3 regions of the Paenibacillus sp. 8b26 genome follow, and region 2 is predicted to be linked to each of the others. Evidence: predicted binding sites of a transcription regulator. Region 2 holds the regulator's gene; each other region holds the start of a gene.
What was found. The regulator Rex, encoded in region 2, represses fermentation and respiration genes when NADH is low (regulators of the CRP and FNR family bind a similar motif). The targets are predictions, from matches to a motif close to TTGTGAAATATTTCACAA.
Positions count from the first base shown of each region.

Region 1: ACQ4MX_RS19630 (cytochrome ubiquinol oxidase subunit I) is a predicted target of Rex. The motif match lies at 3,094-3,111, and genes of this name have one in related genera.
Region 3: adhE (bifunctional acetaldehyde-CoA/alcohol dehydrogenase) is a predicted target of Rex. The motif match lies at 2,075-2,092, and genes of this name have one in related genera.

Region 1 is NZ_CP192445.1:4,233,929-4,239,559, reverse strand. It holds gene cydD (thiol reductant ABC exporter subunit CydD) at 1-614, opposite strand, end outside; gene cydB (cytochrome d ubiquinol oxidase subunit II) at 614-1,627, opposite strand; gene ACQ4MX_RS19630 (cytochrome ubiquinol oxidase subunit I) at 1,614-3,020, opposite strand; gene ACQ4MX_RS19625 (response regulator) at 3,427-4,995, opposite strand; gene ACQ4MX_RS19620 (sensor histidine kinase) at 4,988-5,631, opposite strand, start outside.
Region 2 is NZ_CP192445.1:5,769,928-5,775,558, forward strand. It holds gene dinG (ATP-dependent DNA helicase DinG) at 1-2,561, shown strand, start outside; gene ACQ4MX_RS26870 (redox-sensing transcriptional repressor Rex) at 2,607-3,260, shown strand; gene ACQ4MX_RS26875 (amidohydrolase) at 3,247-4,548, shown strand; gene ACQ4MX_RS26880 (DUF5590 domain-containing protein) at 4,586-5,110, shown strand; gene ACQ4MX_RS26885 (hypothetical protein) at 5,145-5,414, shown strand.
Region 3 is NZ_CP192445.1:5,574,338-5,579,968, forward strand. It holds gene ACQ4MX_RS25865 (DODA-type extradiol aromatic ring-opening family dioxygenase) at 153-920, shown strand; gene ACQ4MX_RS25870 (Crp/Fnr family transcriptional regulator) at 1,193-1,909, opposite strand; gene adhE (bifunctional acetaldehyde-CoA/alcohol dehydrogenase) at 2,168-4,780, shown strand; gene pflB (formate C-acetyltransferase) at 5,111-5,631, shown strand, end outside.

The DNA of each region.
Region 1 (5,631 bases), 1.5 Mb from region 2:
AGCGTCTGTAGGCCGCGCAACGAATCCGTGAAATGATGCGATAACAGACGATAAGAACGCCACTGTTTATCTGCCTGCTTCCGCGCCGCCAAGCCCAGCAGGATAAAGAAGCCAACCAGGATGGGCATCGTAGCCGTCAAAATCACACCTGAAATTACATCCAATGTGAAAACAGACACAAGCACAAGTATCGTCACACACATCATGTCAATCATACGCGGAATGGACAACTCCAAATACGTGCGAAAACGATCCACTCCATCCAGCGCCAACGTCACCAGCTTCCCGCTACCTTCCTTTGCAGCAAAAACAGGCCCTCGCTCGAACAAACGAACAAGCAGACGCTCCCGCAAGGAAGCGCCTGATGCTTCGGCAAAACGGCCTGCTGTCCGGCGTTGCAGCCAGATCATCGTATGCCTCGCAGCAAAAGCCGCGAAAAACAACGCCAGTGGCGGCCAAGCCATCACCAGCGGATGTTTATCAAATAAAATCGTAACAGCCTTTGCCAAAAAAATCGCTTGCGCAATCACAGCGGCCCCCTGGGCCAGGGAAAGGGCGGCCAGCAGCAGCATTACCGGCCGAATGCCCTTTAATCCAAACCATGCTTTATCCATTAGTATTCCAAATGATCCTTTTCACTGAGACGCTTATGGAAAACAAAGTAGCTCCACGCCTGATAAGCCAGCACAAAGGGTAAAAGCGTTGCTGCAACAATCGTCATGGCTTTCAGTGTGTAATGACTGGAGCTTGCATTATATATCGTCAAATCAAATGCACTGTTGATCGAACTCACCATAAATCTCGGAAACAAGCCGACGAACAACGAAACGAATGTCAGCAAAATGATAGCTCCCGTCATCCCAAAGGCCCAGCCTTCGCGGCGCTGCTTCAGGAAATACCATGCCAGCACATAGGCGACGATCCCCACTGCAACTGCGGCATACATATAAGGGCCACGTCGTGTGAATACATCTGTTGCAAAATAAGTCCACACCACCATACCCGCGAGCAAAATACCTAATATCGGAAGGAATTTAGACGCAATCACACGGGCACGATCCCGCACTTCTCCAATCGTCCGCAGGGAAATAAACGTCAGCCCATGCATCAGGCACATCCCCACCACGGTCAGTCCAATCCATACCGTATATCCGTTAAACACATCGGAGAATCCGGCTTTCAAGTCCATGTTTTGCTGAATAGGTACACCCTTTACCAAAGCCGCAAAAGCCATACCGAACAGCATCGGCGGCAGAAAGCTGCCAATCAGAATGCAGGCATCCCACGTCCCTGTCCACCATTTTCCTTCTGCCTTACCCCGGAACTCAAAGGAAACTCCGCGTAAAATCAAACCAAGCAGAATAAGTACAAATACCAGATAATATCCGCTGAACATCGTCGCATACCAGTGCGGGAAAGCCGCGAACATCGCACCTGCTGCTGTGATCAGCCATACTTCGTTTGCATCCCAGAATGGACCAATCGTATTGATCATCAAGCGTTTTTGCTGGTCATTACGCGGCACCAGACCTGTAGCCATACCCACGCCAAAATCGAAGCCCTCCAGGAAGAAGAAGCCGGTGAACAGTACAGCAATCAATAAGAACCACAAATCATTTAACGTCAATGGTGTCACCCCCTTGAGCGAATGGATCATGAATTACCGTTTCCTGATATGGTTCGATATCCGGACCTTTGCGAGCTGTACGGACAAACAGGAATGCCAGCACACCCGTTAAAATTAAATACAGTGCGGTAAACGAGATCAGTGAGAACAGCACTTCCCCTGCCCCAACGGTAGGCGAAACCGAATCTTTGGTTTGAAGTAAACCAAAGACAGTCCAAGGCTGACGCCCCACTTCCGTCATGATCCAACCCGCAGTATTTCCAATGAATGGAAGTGATATACCGAGCATCATCAAGCGGAAGAACCAGCGATGCGAACCCTCCAATTTCTTACGGAATGTCAGATAAGCTCCGTACAAAGCAAGTGCAATCATCGCACATCCGGCCGCAATCATAATGCGGAAACTCCAAAAAGTAGTACGTACTGGCGGGATATAGTTGCCCGGTCCGTAAGCTTGTTCATATTGTGCCTGAAGCTCATTCATCCCCAATACCGCGCCGGACAGCTTGTTATACGACAACAAACTCAGAAGATAAGGAAGCTTAAATTCAAAGCTGTTTTCCTTCTTGTCAGGGTCAATGCCTGCGATAACCGTCCAAGGGGCAGGGTCACTACTGTTTTCCCATAACCCTTCACTGGCAGCCATCTTCATTGGCTGTGTTTCTACCAAATATTGAGCCTGTCCGTGACCAAACATCGGAATCAGCATCGAACTAATCAATGCGACAATAATACTCACTTTGAAAGAAGGCTTGAAAAAGTCCAGATTCTTTTTGTGCATCAGCTTCCATGCGCTAATTCCCGCAACGAGAAAAGCACCTGTGGCAATAGCTGCAAACAGTGTGTGTGGAAACTCCCACAACAGTTGTTCGTTCGTCAACAGAGCGAAAAAATCTTTCATTTCTGCGCGACCATTTTGAATCTCATATCCAACTGGACGTTGCATGAATGAATTGGCTGCCAAAATCCACAAAGCAGACAGCATCGTACCGATGGATACCAGCCACATACAGGTTAAATGGACTGCTTTGGACAGACGTTCCCAGCCGAATACCCACAATCCGATGAAGGTTGATTCCAGGAAAAAGGCAAGCAGTGCCTCAATCGCCAGCGGCGTACCGAACACATCACCGACAAACCGGGAAAAGTCCGACCAGTTCATCCCGAACTGAAACTCTTGCAAAATTCCGGTGACGACGCCCACTGCAAAGTTAATCAGCAAAAAAGTTCCCCAGAATTGAGCCATTTTTTTGTACAAATCATTTTTTTTGATTACATACATGGTCTCCATAATTGCCACCATCAACGACAATCCAATGGAGATCGGCACATAAACAAAGTGAAGAATCGTTGTGGTCGCAAACTGCAACCGTGCCAATTCTAATACGTCCATGATGTTATTCCTCCCCCTGCGCTTCTCTTAAGTATGAATAATAATAATTGGGCTCTGAATCCTTCTTTTATCCTTGTGATAGTATTCACATTATTACATATGGAACGATCACTTTTTATGAATGGCCCCCTCGGGCATCTTCAATACGGGATCTCATGATCGGGCTTCAGAATATCATCATTATATAGAATAGGTTTGAGTGAAATAGAATCGAAAGTGTGAACATCGTGTCAAAGTTGTGTCGTAATGATGGCAAATTTATGAAAACAGCTCTAATTCTCTAATTAGTGTGACATTTGCGATTGATCTATCCAAATTTTTTCAAACAAAAAGCCTCTCTTCGTTCGGAGACTTTTGCTCCGACATCCGCAAGAGAGACTTCATCAATTTAACCCACGGGAATCTATCAATCGCCATCCGTTCCTCTGTTCTTCTGAACCCGATTACGGTAGGAGGAAGGCGACATCCCCGCATATTTTTTGAATTTGCCATGAAAGTAATCGGCATTGGCATATCCGACCCGTCCTGCCACCTGATGCACCCTGATTCCCTGTGCAAGCAGTTCCCTTGCCCGCTCGATCCTCACCTTATCCAGGTAAGCGTTAAAGGCTTCGCCTGTATGACTTTTGAACAATTTGCCCAAATAGCCGCTGTTGTAATTAAACATATCCGCCAACAGCTCCAAGCGCAGGTTCTCATCATAATGGCTGTGAATGAAATCAATCAATTGTTTCATGATCGTTTCTTTACCGCCCGGATCGGTCTGACCAATCCATTGCAGCACATGCTCCAGCGACCGATCCACCAGCTCACCCAAGGTTGAATAAGCATATACATCCGTAATCAAGTGCGAATGCTCCTCCAGCACCGTCCGGCTCTGCTCCTGGCCAGCAGCATACTTGTTCAGCGCCAAGGTAAATGTCTGTGCAAACGCCGCCTTGATTGCAGCTTCTGTACGATAGATCTGAGGAAATTGGACCTCCATTTCCTTCAATACACGTATTGCAGCTTCACGATTCGCCATATCCAACGCGTAGTATAGCTTCTCTGCATAACGCATAGAGTCCGAGGTTTTATCAGTCGTTTCACACATTTCCTCGTCCGAAGTCTCCAAATCATGCAGGTCACGGGTAAGCATCACCCTTTCCGCACGGAACAGGAAAGTACGCTCCAGTAGACGCAGCGCCTGCTCAAAAGAGCTTGGAATATCATGTAGTCTGCCCACCGGATCACCAGCAGCTACGTATATTTCCGTTGTCCACGGCTTTAGTGCCTGTCGCCAGGAAGCCAGCAACCGAACAGCATCTTCTTGTATTTCCACCGTGGCAGGGAGTAGCAAGCCTGTATAAATTCCGGCTTCGAATACAATCCCCCTGCCCTGCTCCTGGCACATTTCCGTTAGCCGCAGCTTTGCTGCTGACTGCCGGGCTTGCCGATCCCAGTCGGGTATCCGCAGATCCAGCAGTACGACCTGATAGCTTCCCCAATCCAAAGCGGGTGGCGCTGGATGCTGGTCAGGATGTTCAGGAAACAGCAGGGTTTCGATCCAATCGCGCTCATGGGGAGACGGGCTCCCCCACTTGCCGTCTTCTTTTTCGCTCTCAATGCTTCGCCGTACCCGTTTCAGCTCTGTCGTCATTTCTTCTTCGTCCACAGGCTTTAATAAATAACCATCTACGCCAAAGCCCATCGCCTGCCGCGCATAATCAAAGTCCGCATATCCGCTTAAAATGAGAAAATGAAAAGGCTGACCGTTCATTTCGCGTATGCTTCGTATGACCTCCAGCCCGCTCATCCCCGGCATGCGTATATCAACAATGACCAGCTCCGGCCGGTGCTCCTTAAATTTATCCAATGCCTCGCGCCCGTTCCCTGCAGTATCTACAATATGAAAGCCGCAGTCTCTCCAATCAATAATGGAGGTCAATCCTTCACGGATCGCAGGCTCATCATCCACAATCATCGCTTTATACATTCGACTCCTCCTCCTTGGGTATTGAAAAGGTTACGGTTGTTCCTGCCTGCGGTACGCTCTCCATGTGCAGACCATAACGTTCGCCATACATCAGCGTCAGACGCTGGTGAACATTGCGCAGCCCGATACTGCTCCCTTCCGGCTCATCCGTGCCCATTATACGGTCTAGCAGACGGGACAACTGCTCTGCTTCCATGCCAATCCCATCGTCAGCCACTCTTATTTGCAGCTCTCGTAGCTCCATCGAAATATCGACTTTTACGGTAACGGGTTCTTCCTTGTTTTCAAGACCATGAATAATCGCGTTCTCTACCAGCGGCTGTATGATTAATGGAGGAATGGACATTTCCTCAGCGCTTTCTGCCAGATTCACTTCATAGACCAAACGATTTCCAAACCGGAACTGCTGAATTTGTAAATAGGATCGCACCATATCCAGTTCCTGACGCACCGTCGTTTTACCGCTGCCAATCTCCAGATTCCGCCGCATCAATCTGCCAAGCAATCGTACCGTCGTTGCAATCTCCGCTTCCCCGTTCAGATGTGCCTTCATTCGAATGGACTCCAGCGCATTAAACAGGAAGTGCGGGTTAATCTGACTGGCCATCATCTTTAGTTTGATATCCTTTTGCGCCA
Region 2 (5,631 bases):
GCGGATACTTGCCGTTTACCGGCAGGATTTTGGATACGATGGATTTTCTGAAAATCATGTTTCCATCGCTATCTTCCTATCAGCTGGGTTTTGTTTCTTCTGAGTTTGGGCTGGCGCATGACCGACCTCATCAAGCAGACAGCGACGCGTTGGCTACGGCTGAGGTGTTTTTAAAATGTCTGGATGAGCTTCACGCGCTGCCTTTGATTACGATACAGCGGCTCAGTGATTTGTTCGCAGAGGAAGACAGTGACCTCGGATGGTTTTTGGACGGGGTGCGTGAAGACAAAGAGCATGATCCTATTCAGGATTTGGAGGGTCATCAGTTTTTTCGTCAGCTTGCACTGAAGGTGGAAGATTGGACGGAGCTAAATGCCCCTCGCAGAGAGGACGACCCCAATCCGCTGGCAGGTATTTCCTTTGAGGAATACATGGATGATGTGCGGGACAATTTACGTTCATCCTTGAGTCAATATGAGGAGCGCGAAGCGCAGACGCAAATGATTGAGGGTGTGAATCAGGCGCTGAGTGAAGACAAGCACCTGTTGATCGAGGCAGGTACGGGGACAGGCAAGTCCCTTGGTTATTTGCTCCCTTCGCTGTATCACAGTGTGAAAAATGGACAGCGAGTCATGGTAAGTACGCATACGATCAACCTGCAGGAGCAATTACGCGAGCGTGATATTCCGATGCTGACCAAGGTGATCCCGTTCCCGTTCCGGGCTGCCATTTTTAAGGGCCGGGGACATTATTTGTGTCTGCGTAAGTTTGAACATAAAATAAACAGAAGAGACTTCGCAACGCCGAAGGAAGATTTAATTACAGCCGCCCAGATGATCGTCTGGCTGACGTTGACGGAAACCGGCGATGATGAAGAACTGAATCTGAGTAATCGTGGCGGAGATTTTTGGGAAACGGTGGCCAGTGATTCCGAGTCCTGTCTTGGTCGTTCATGTCCGTGGTTCCGCAAATGCTTTTATCATCGTGCGCGCCATGAGGCGGGAATATCGGATGTGGTTATTACGAATCACTCCAAGCTGTTCACGGACGTAAAAGCAAGTCATCAGCTATTGCCGAGCTATGAGCATCTGGTGATTGATGAAGCCCATCACCTGGAGGAAGTTGCTGGTAAGCATCTGGGCATGCATATGAAATATTTCACACTCGTGCATACGCTGACCCGGTTGTTTAAGGACAGCAAGAACGGACAATTGCCTTCGCTGCGTCAGCAGTTGGCAAAGTCGGGGCATGAGAAGTCGACGGATTGGGCCTCTACCATCGACCAGTTGTATCCGCTCGTGCTGGAGGTCAAGGAGACTTGGGATTTGCTGAGCGACAAGCTGTTTGGCATGCTGCCGGAGCGAAGTGATGCGACACCGGGCGAAACAGGGCAGTTTTCTTCCCGTCTCAAGCCATCGGCCAAGCCTGCCAAGTGGGATCAGGCGGCTGCGCTGGAAAATCAGCTTTATGTAACGATGAGCGAAATTTTGCGCAAGGGCGACAAGCTGATGCTCGATGTGAAGGAAGAACATGACGATTATGCGGCTGACAGCCTCATTACGGATATTACGGGGCTGCTCAAGGATTTGGCAGGCATTAGGGAAAGCTTGCGCTTTTTCATGCGGCTGGATGATGAAACGACCGTATACTGGCTTGAAGCGAGCGGGCAATTCCGCAGTAAGTCGCTGCAATTTTATGCGGTGCCCGTCGATGTGAGCCGCCAGCTGAAAGAAATGTTTTTTGACAAAAAAAGAAGCATTATTCTGACATCTGCTACCTTATCGGTGGATAAGTCGTTTCAGTACATGACCGATCAGCTCGGCTTGCAGGAGGCCGCAGATCAAGGACGGCTGATGACTACGCAGCTCCCGTCACCCTTTAACTACAGGGATCAGGTGCTGCTAGTCATTCCAAGGGATTTCCCGAGCGTGAAGGGCAGTGTAGGAGATGAGCATTTTGTAGATATGCTCGTCAGCTCGCTAGGCGCGACTGCTCAAGCGACGCGGGGGAGAATGCTCGTTCTCTTTACCTCCTACCGTATGCTCCGGCAGGTGTATGAGCCGCTTAAGGAGGCGTTGTCTTCCAGCGATATCACCGTGCTGGGGCAGGGCGTGGACAGTGGAAGCCGCAGCAAGCTGACCCGACGTTTTCAGGAAGCCAAAGCTTCTGTGTTGCTGGGAACCAGCAGCTTCTGGGAAGGCGTCGATATTCCGGGCAAGGCGCTGACGTGTCTGGCCATCGTGCGCTTGCCGTTCCAACCGCCCAATCACCCGCTGCTAGAGGCTAAAAGTGAGCTGCTCCAGCAGCAGAAGAAAAATCCTTTTATGAAGCTGTCTGTTCCACAGGCTGTCATTCGCTTCAAACAGGGATTTGGACGTTTGGTACGTACGGCGAGCGACCACGGGGTCGTTATCGTTTACGATACGCGTGTAATCGAATCCTATTACGGGAAGCATTTTTTGTACTCATTACCGGGACCAAAAATGGAGCATATGCCGACGGAGCAAATGGTGCCCCGCATCGCCGAATGGCTCCAATCCGCCCCGGAGACAGAGGCATAACGGACGGACATCTAAACGTGTCCGTTACAATTAGGGGGAGCAAGTATGAAATCAGATAAAATTTCAGAGGCTGTCGTACGGAGGTTACCCGTATATTTACGTTATCTGAATGCACTGCACAAACGGGAGGTGTCTACGGTCTCTTCCCAGGAGCTGGGACAAAGACTGGATCTGAATCCGGCTCAAATTCGAAAGGATCTCGCGTATTTTGGAGATTTTGGCCGTAAGGGTATCGGCTATGATGTTACTTATCTTATCGAGAAAATACGCCATATCCTGAAAATCGACCAGCAAATTAACGTGGTATTGGTCGGAGCAGGTAATCTGGGGCAAGCCCTTTCGAATTATAATGCTTATTTAAAAGACAATATGAAAATTGTAGCGGTATTTGATGCTGTTCCAGATAAAGTTGGAACCAGGATCAATACGCTGGTCGTACAGCCGATGGATGAACTGGAAGCGACCGTGAAGGAACAAAACATTCGGATCGGGATTATTACCGTACCGGATTTTGAAGCACAGCACGTCGCTGACAGGCTCATTGAGAGTGGGATTGGAGCAATTTTGAACTTTGCACCCACTACTCTCAAGACACCGGCAAACATTCGGGTACATGCCACAGATTTTACAACGGATTTGTTAAGCCTTGCTTATTATTTGGAGGACGGAAAGGAAGATACGCAACATGACAGCGAATAAATGGATGATTAAAAACGGCTCCTTTGCCGTGAACAGACCGGAAGCCGGGGTAATCCACGGCTATATGATCGTGGAGGATAGCCGCATCACCTACATTGGTGAGACTTTGCCAGCGGGTGAGGAAGAGACGGACGCGATTGACGGTAACGGGCTGCTGTTTTTACCTGGCCTGATGAATACACATGGTCATGCTGCGATGTCTTTGCTACGTGGGTATGGGGACGATCTGGCTCTCCAAGTATGGCTACAGGAAAAAATGTGGCCGATGGAAGCCAAGTTTACGTCTACGGATGTGTACTGGGGTACGTCCTTGTCCGTGCTGGAAATGCTGAAAGGTGGTACAACAACCTTTTTGGATATGTACGATCATATGGATGAGGTGGCTCGTGTAGCTGAAGAGTCCGGCATCCGTGCCAGTCTGATGCGTGGAGCGATTGGACTATGTTCGGAGGAAGAGCAGCGGATCAAGCTGGCTGAGGCTGTGACCTTTGCGCGTAATTGGCATGGAAAAGCAGACGGTCGCATTACGACCATGATGTCTCCGCATGCGCCGTATACGTGCCCACCTGCGTTTATCGAAAAATTCGTACAGGCAGCGCATGATCTGGACTTGCCGTTGCATACGCATATGTCCGAAACGATTGCCGAAGTAGAGCAAAACGTACGCGATTATGGCTTGCGTCCGGTTGCACATCTGGATAAGCTGGGCTTTTTCTCCCGTCCATCGCTCGTTGCCCATGGCGTTCATTTGAATGACGAAGAAATAGCTTTGCTGGCTGAACGTGGTGTAGCGGTTTCGCATAATCCGGGCAGCAACTTGAAGCTCGCAAGTGGTGTGGCAAGAGTGCCTGACCTGCTGCGTGCAGGCGTTACTGTCTCTCTCGGAACAGATGGTCCCGCGAGTAACAATAACCTGGATATGTTTGAGGAAATGCGTCTGGCTGCACTCATTCACAAGGGAGTATCTGGCGACCCAACTGCAGTTCCTGCGGGTGAGGCGTTGCGTCTGGCAACGGAGTACGGAGCGAAGTCGATTGGCTTGAAAGAGGTAGGAGCGCTGGCAGCAGGCAACAAGGCAGACTTTATCGCGCTCGATCTGAATCAGGCGCATTTCCTGCCGCGTACGGATCTCATTTCCCATGCCGTATACTCTGCAAGCGCCAAAGACGTGGCTCATGTATGGGTAGACGGTCGTCAGGTTGTAAAAAACGGTGAGTGCCTGACTATGGATGAGGAACGTATCAAGCATGAGGCCCAAGCCGCCTTTGAAGGGCTGCTGTCGCGCTAGTTCAGGTGTCACATCCCCTTAGAGAGGAAGCACAGGTTTGAAAAATAAGAAAAAATGGATAGCGGTCGCCATTCTGGCCGTCATACTGGTCCTGGTCAGCATTTTCTGGTATTATTCCTACGTTACTCAAGACCAGGTGACCGAGAGAAATGCCGCTATCGTAAAGGCCAAGCAATCGGGTGGTCTGGTCAGCACGACGCAGACGTGGAAGTCGGTGTGGGATCAGGTATATTGGGTAGTTCAAGGGAAAAATGCTCAGAACGAAAATATTATGGTGTGGGTTCCTTTTCAAAAAGTGGAGGGCCAACCGAATGTACCTGTCACAGATAATAGTGGTGTTCATACCGAGCTACTGAAAAACGGAGTCGACGAGCAAAAAATGACAGCCATGATCCAGCAGCAGCTTCCGGGTATAGATATTGTAAGGCTTGAGCCGAGTGTGTTTAACGGTCAATATGTGTGGCAGCTGTTTTATGATGACGGCAGTCATCATTACTATACCTTTTATCGCTTCTCGGATGGGGGATCGGTGGGGGTGAAGTATACTTTGCCCAATTACTAGAGTGATGTGAGGACTGGCTGATGGTGGTTTGGGAGTGTTAGGGACGCTAGGAGCGCTGCGTAGTCCATTTGATCTTACGATCGCTGTTGCCGCCGGATTTTTTTCGATTAGATTCTTATGGGGAAAATCCAGCGCCAAAGGCGAACGCTTCGCTTCTTCAGATTCAAATGGCCCACTCCGCTGGCCCACTCCGCTGGCTGACCGCCAGGGAGTCACTCCAAACACCACTCTATTTATGGGAGGGGAGTTGGGGGTAGGGGCACGGACGCCGCTGTGCTTGTCTCCGTTTTGGGTTTTATACTAAACCAATTCTGTACGAATTGGAAAAATATATGTTAATTTAGAAGACATTGTCTTATAAAAAGAATGGCTAGTTAGAATGGTTGAAAGCTAAAAAAAAGACGTAAATGCGATTTATTCGTATTTGCGTCTTTTTTAGCTTTTTTTGTTGGGTAAGTGTTTATCATGGAATGACTGATTGTGTTTAACTTAAAAAATGTTATATAAGCCGAACTCGAAAA
Region 3 (5,631 bases), 200 kb from region 2:
TATACCTATATCAATCTTTATTTAAGGAAGAGACGTTTTATAGGTATATGTTAAAGTCTGAATTGACATAACCTTGTTACTTATGTATTATTACTTACATAAAGTTACTTGTTGAGAAAAATAAATTTAAAAAAAGATAAGGGGATTTTCACATGATGCCATCTTTGTTTTTAGCCCACGGATCACCTATGCTTGCTATTGAACAGACAGAATATACTGCTTTTCTGGAGCAGCTTGGAAAGAGTATTCGCCCGAAAGCTATTGTTATCTTCACTGCCCATTGGGAGACGCAGACATTGACAATTAGTTCGATAGACGGCATTTACGATACGATTTATGATTTTGGCGGTTTCCCACCGGAGCTGTATGCAGTGAAATATCCGGCTCATGGTTCGGTGGAGCTGGCGGCCAAGTTGAAAGAATTATATGAGCAAAAGGGCATTGATGTACAAACAGATGGGGCGCGAGGGCTGGATCATGGGTCCTGGACACTTCTGCATCGTATGTATCCTGAGGCGGATATCCCGGTAGTTCAGATTTCTGTGAATCCGTTTCTATCGCCGAAAGCACAATATGCTATCGGAGAAGTGTTGCGCGGGCTAGGTGAACAGGATATTTTGGTCATTGGGAGTGGTGTAACTGTCCATAATCTGCGCATCGTCAAATGGGGAGAAACGAAAACAGAGCCTTGGGCTCTTGATTTTGATGACTGGATTATTGAAAAGGTACAGAATGGAGATGTGCAGGCCTTGGACCGCTATGAAAGTGAAGCCCCGTATGCTCGTCAGGCGGTACCGAGGGCTGAACATTTTGTACCGTTGTTTATTGCCATGGGGAGTGGAGATCCGGCGAATAGAGCCAAGGTTGTCCACAGAAGCTATGAGATGGGGAATTTAAGTTATCTGTGCTTCCAGTTCTAAAAGTGTGGAAAAGAATGTTGGCGGGATGTTAGGCGCTTCACGATCCATTTGATCTTACGATCGCTGTTGCCGCGGGATTCTTTTGGGTTGTATAAGGCATTTAGAGGTGAGAATCCCGCTGCAAAGGCGAACGCTTCGCTTCTTCAGATTCAAATGGATTGATCCGCTGCTGCCCGCCATTTAGGTGGAGTGGGAGTATAAAATTAAGAGAGTGTTCTGTAAGCCATACAGTTTACAGAACACTCTCTTTTACATAAAATAAAACAAATAATTTAAATTCGGCAAATCTCACGCGGGCACAGTTCACAATGACATATGCCTTGCAGCATTTCCAAATCCTTGACAACGATCATGCCATTATCATATTCGACTGCATTTTTTTTACGCAAATCACTCAGCATCCGGTTTACACTTTCACGGGTGGCACCGATCATATTGGACAGGTCGGTATGAGTAATTTTTTTATGAATAAGAATATGCTCGCCGTGAGGCTCTCCGTAGGTGTTGCACAGACGGATCAGTGTGGAGCACAGAGCACCGGGCTTGCCGTACATCATCAAATCGCGAAACTTGGTCTGGGTAATACGGTGGTGGGACCCCATCCATTTCATAAAGTCAATGGCAAAATCACAGTGCTGGCAAATGAGCAGCTCCAAATCCGTGTGATCGACAACACCGATATCACTGTCCTCCAGAACTTCGGCAGAAAAGGAGTGCTTGGTACCGAAAAATGGATCAGCTTGACCAATCAGATCGCCGCTTTGGTACATATATAGTATAAGTTCCTTACCCTCATCCGTTGTTTTTGTTACTTTTACGCGTCCGCGCTTGATATAAAACAGCTTATCCGCTGTATCTCCTTCCCAGAATAGATGCGAGCTTTCTGGCATGACCCGATCTTTCATCATCACTTGCAGCCGGTTGAAGCTGGCCTCCGAGAAGCAACAGGTGTTGCCGCGGGCTTCCATTACGTTTGCAGGGTTTCTCATCGTCCATTTCCCCTTTGTTTCCTTTGTTTTTTATCTGCAACTTGATCAATTCAAATTCATTATATACCTGTGCTATGAGTTTTTGGGGCAAGAAGAGGGGGTAAAAGTGGCAGAATTCCAAACTTTGTGATTTAATTCACTTCATAAAATAAAATTTTAAATATATTGTGAAAAAAATCACAATATATCTTGAAAAGCTGTGTTACGATCAGTGCGTGAACAAGAGATAGTACACGAGATAACAGGAGGATGAGGGAAATGGCTGTTAAAAACGAGGTTATCCAAAAAGAGCAAAGCGCTGAGCAGTATATTCAAACGCTGATTGACCGGGGGAACCGGGCACAGCAGGCTTTCATGAGTATGAATCAGGAGCAGATTGACGAAATCGTACAAGCTATGGCACTCGCAGGGATGGATAAGCACATGCATCTGGCAAAGCTGGCTGTTGAAGAAACAGGACGCGGCGTGTACGAGGACAAAATCACCAAAAACATGTTTGCGACAGAATATGTCTATCATAGTATCAAAAATGAAAAAACCGTCGGTGTCATTGAAGATAATGACTTTGACAGTTTTCAAAAAATAGCAGAACCCGTCGGCATCATTATGGGGATCACTCCAGTGACTAATCCGACTTCAACTACAATGTTCAAAGCGTTGATTGCTATTAAAACACGTAACCCGATCATTTTCGGTTTCCATCCATCCGCTCAATCGTGTAGTGCGGAAGCAGCTCGCGTCTTGCTTGAAGCAGCCGTCAAACATGGTGCTCCGGCCGATTGTATTCAATGGATTGAAGCTCCATCGATGGATAAGACAAATTCACTTATGAATCACCCGGATGTGGCGCTGATTCTGGCAACTGGTGGATCAGGCATGGTTAAGGCGGCGTATAGCTGCGGTAAACCGGCTCTGGGTGTAGGCCCAGGTAACGTGCCTTGCTTTATTGAAAAAACAGCAGACATCAAGCAGGCCGTGAATGACCTCATCCTCTCCAAATCTTTTGATAACGGTATGATCTGTGCTTCCGAGCAAGCGGTTATTATCGAAGAGCCAATCTTCGAACAAGTGAAAAAATTGATGATCGCTAACGGTTGCTACTTTGTAAATAAAGAAGAAGCAGCTAAGCTCACTCAAGGAGCTATGAATGTCGAGAAATGTGCAGTGAACCCAGCTATCGTCGGACAGTCTGCTGTGAAAATTGCTGAAATGAGTGGTATCACAGTACCAGCAGGAACTAAAATTTTGGTCGCTGAGATTGAAGGAGTAGGAACAAAATTCCCATTGTCTGCGGAAAAATTGAGTCCTGTATTGGCTTGCTATAAAGTAAAAAATGCTGAACAAGGTATTCAACGCGCTGCTGAAGTCGTGGAATTCGGGGGCATGGGCCACTCGTCCGCTATTCATTCGAACGATGAGGACGTTATCGCCCGGTTCGCAAACCGTTTGCAAACAGGCCGTATTATTGTAAATGCACCTTCCACACATGGTGCGATCGGTGACATCTACAACACCAACCTTCCATCGCTGACACTCGGTTGTGGTTCGTACGGACGTAACTCGACTTCGTCGAACGTATCGGCAGTCAACTTGATTAATGTGAAAAGGGTGGCGAAACGTACGGTGAATATGCAATGGTTCAAAGTACCTTCCAAAATTTATTTTGAAAAAAATTCGACTCAGTATCTTGCTAAAATGCCTGATATCACACGTGTAGCCATTATCACAGACCCTATGATGGTGAAACTCGGATATGTGGATCGTGTCATCCATTATTTACACCAGCGCCAAACACCAGTAGCTATCGAAGTGTTCTCGGAAGTAGAGCCAGATCCATCGACAGTTACGGTAGAACGTGGTACTGAAATGATGAGACGTTTCCAACCGGATTGCATTATTGCATTGGGCGGCGGTTCGCCGATGGATGCGGCTAAAGGCATGTGGATGTTCTATGAATACCCAGATACTGATTTCAACAACTTAAAACAAAAATTTATGGATATCCGCAAACGGATTTACAAGTACCCACGTCTGGGTCAAAAAGCGCAATTTGTAGCCATTCCTACAACCTCGGGTACAGGTTCGGAAGTTACGTCGTTCGCAGTTATTACAGACAAAAATCAGGGCAACACGAAGTATCCGCTGGCTGACTATGAGCTGACTCCTGATGTGGCAATTATTGACCCTGAATTTGTATATTCGCTTCCTAAAACGGCTGTAGCGGATACAGGTATGGACGTTCTGACACATGCCATTGAGGCTTACGTGTCTGTAATGGCTAGTGACTACACAGACGGTCTGGCGATTAAAGCCATTCAACTGGTATTCCAATACCTGGAGCAATCGGCTCTGACTGGCGACAAGTTGGCTCGTGAAAAAATGCATAATGCTTCCACACTGGCAGGGATGGCGTTTGCCAATGCATTCCTGGGTATTAACCACAGTCTTGCGCACAAATGGGGTGGACAATACCACACAGCGCACGGTCGCACAAATGCCATTTTGTTACCACACGTCATTCGCTATAATGCGAAAAAACCGACAAAATTCGTTTCGTTCCCTAAATATTCGCACTTTGTTGCGGATGAGCGTTATGCAGAAATTGCACGCATACTGGGACTGCCTGCCCGTACGACTGAAGAAGGGGTTAATAGCCTGATTGAAGCGATCCGCAAGCTGAACAAAACACTCGGTATCGAGGAATCGTTCCAGCAAATCGGCTTCGATGCGAAGGATTTTGAATCGCGTGTAGATTATCTGGCTGACCGCGCTTTTGAGGATCAATGTACAACTGCGAATCCGAAGCTGCCGCTGGTTACCGAATTGGCTGATGTATACCGCGACGCCTTCTACGGACGTTTTGACCAATAATATATAGGTACGAAGAGGCTTGTGACTAAGCATTTTCCCGTTCAATACCAACGCAGGCTCTCTATATAGAGGGCCTGCGTTGGTTTGGGAAGGGAGGTGAACGGCAAGGATACAGGTACGGGCGTAATCGCTAGGGAAAATAAAGTGATAAATGTCACCCATATTGTGATTTTTGTCACATACTACACTCTATCATTATTCTACAATAAGGGTGTAAGAAAGGTCCCGACACTGAGCGTAAGGCATCGGTGAAAAGGCCGGGCTCGAGACACTATTTTAATGTGAAAAAAATCACAAGTCCGGAAGACCAAACAATTTGGAGGGATTTACATGTCGGTGATTGAGAGAGAATTACAAGAGCAACAATCTGGCTGGAGAGGTTTCAAAAAAGGTAAATGGACTAAAGAAGTCAACGTCAACGATTTTATTGAAACCAATATCTTACCTTATGTCGGCAACGAAGAATTTCTGGTTGGTCCTACTGCCAACACAACTGCACTGTGGGATATTGTATCCGATCTTACCAAAAAAGAGCTGGCAAACGGCGGCGTGCTTGATGTAGACGTGAATACGCCATCCACCATTATTTCACATAAGCCGGGCTATCTAGACCGGGATAAAGAACAAGTTGTCGGTGTACAAACAGACGCTCCATTCAAACGCTCCTTGCAGCCGTTTGGTGGAATCCGGATGATGATCGACGCTTGCAAAGCCTATGGCTTTGAAGTACCGCAAAGCATTGTTGATATCTTCACTCATATTCGTAAAACGCATAATCAGGGTGTATTCGACGCTTATACTGATGATATGAGAGCAGCTCGTAAAGCGGGTATTATCACTGGTTTGCCGGA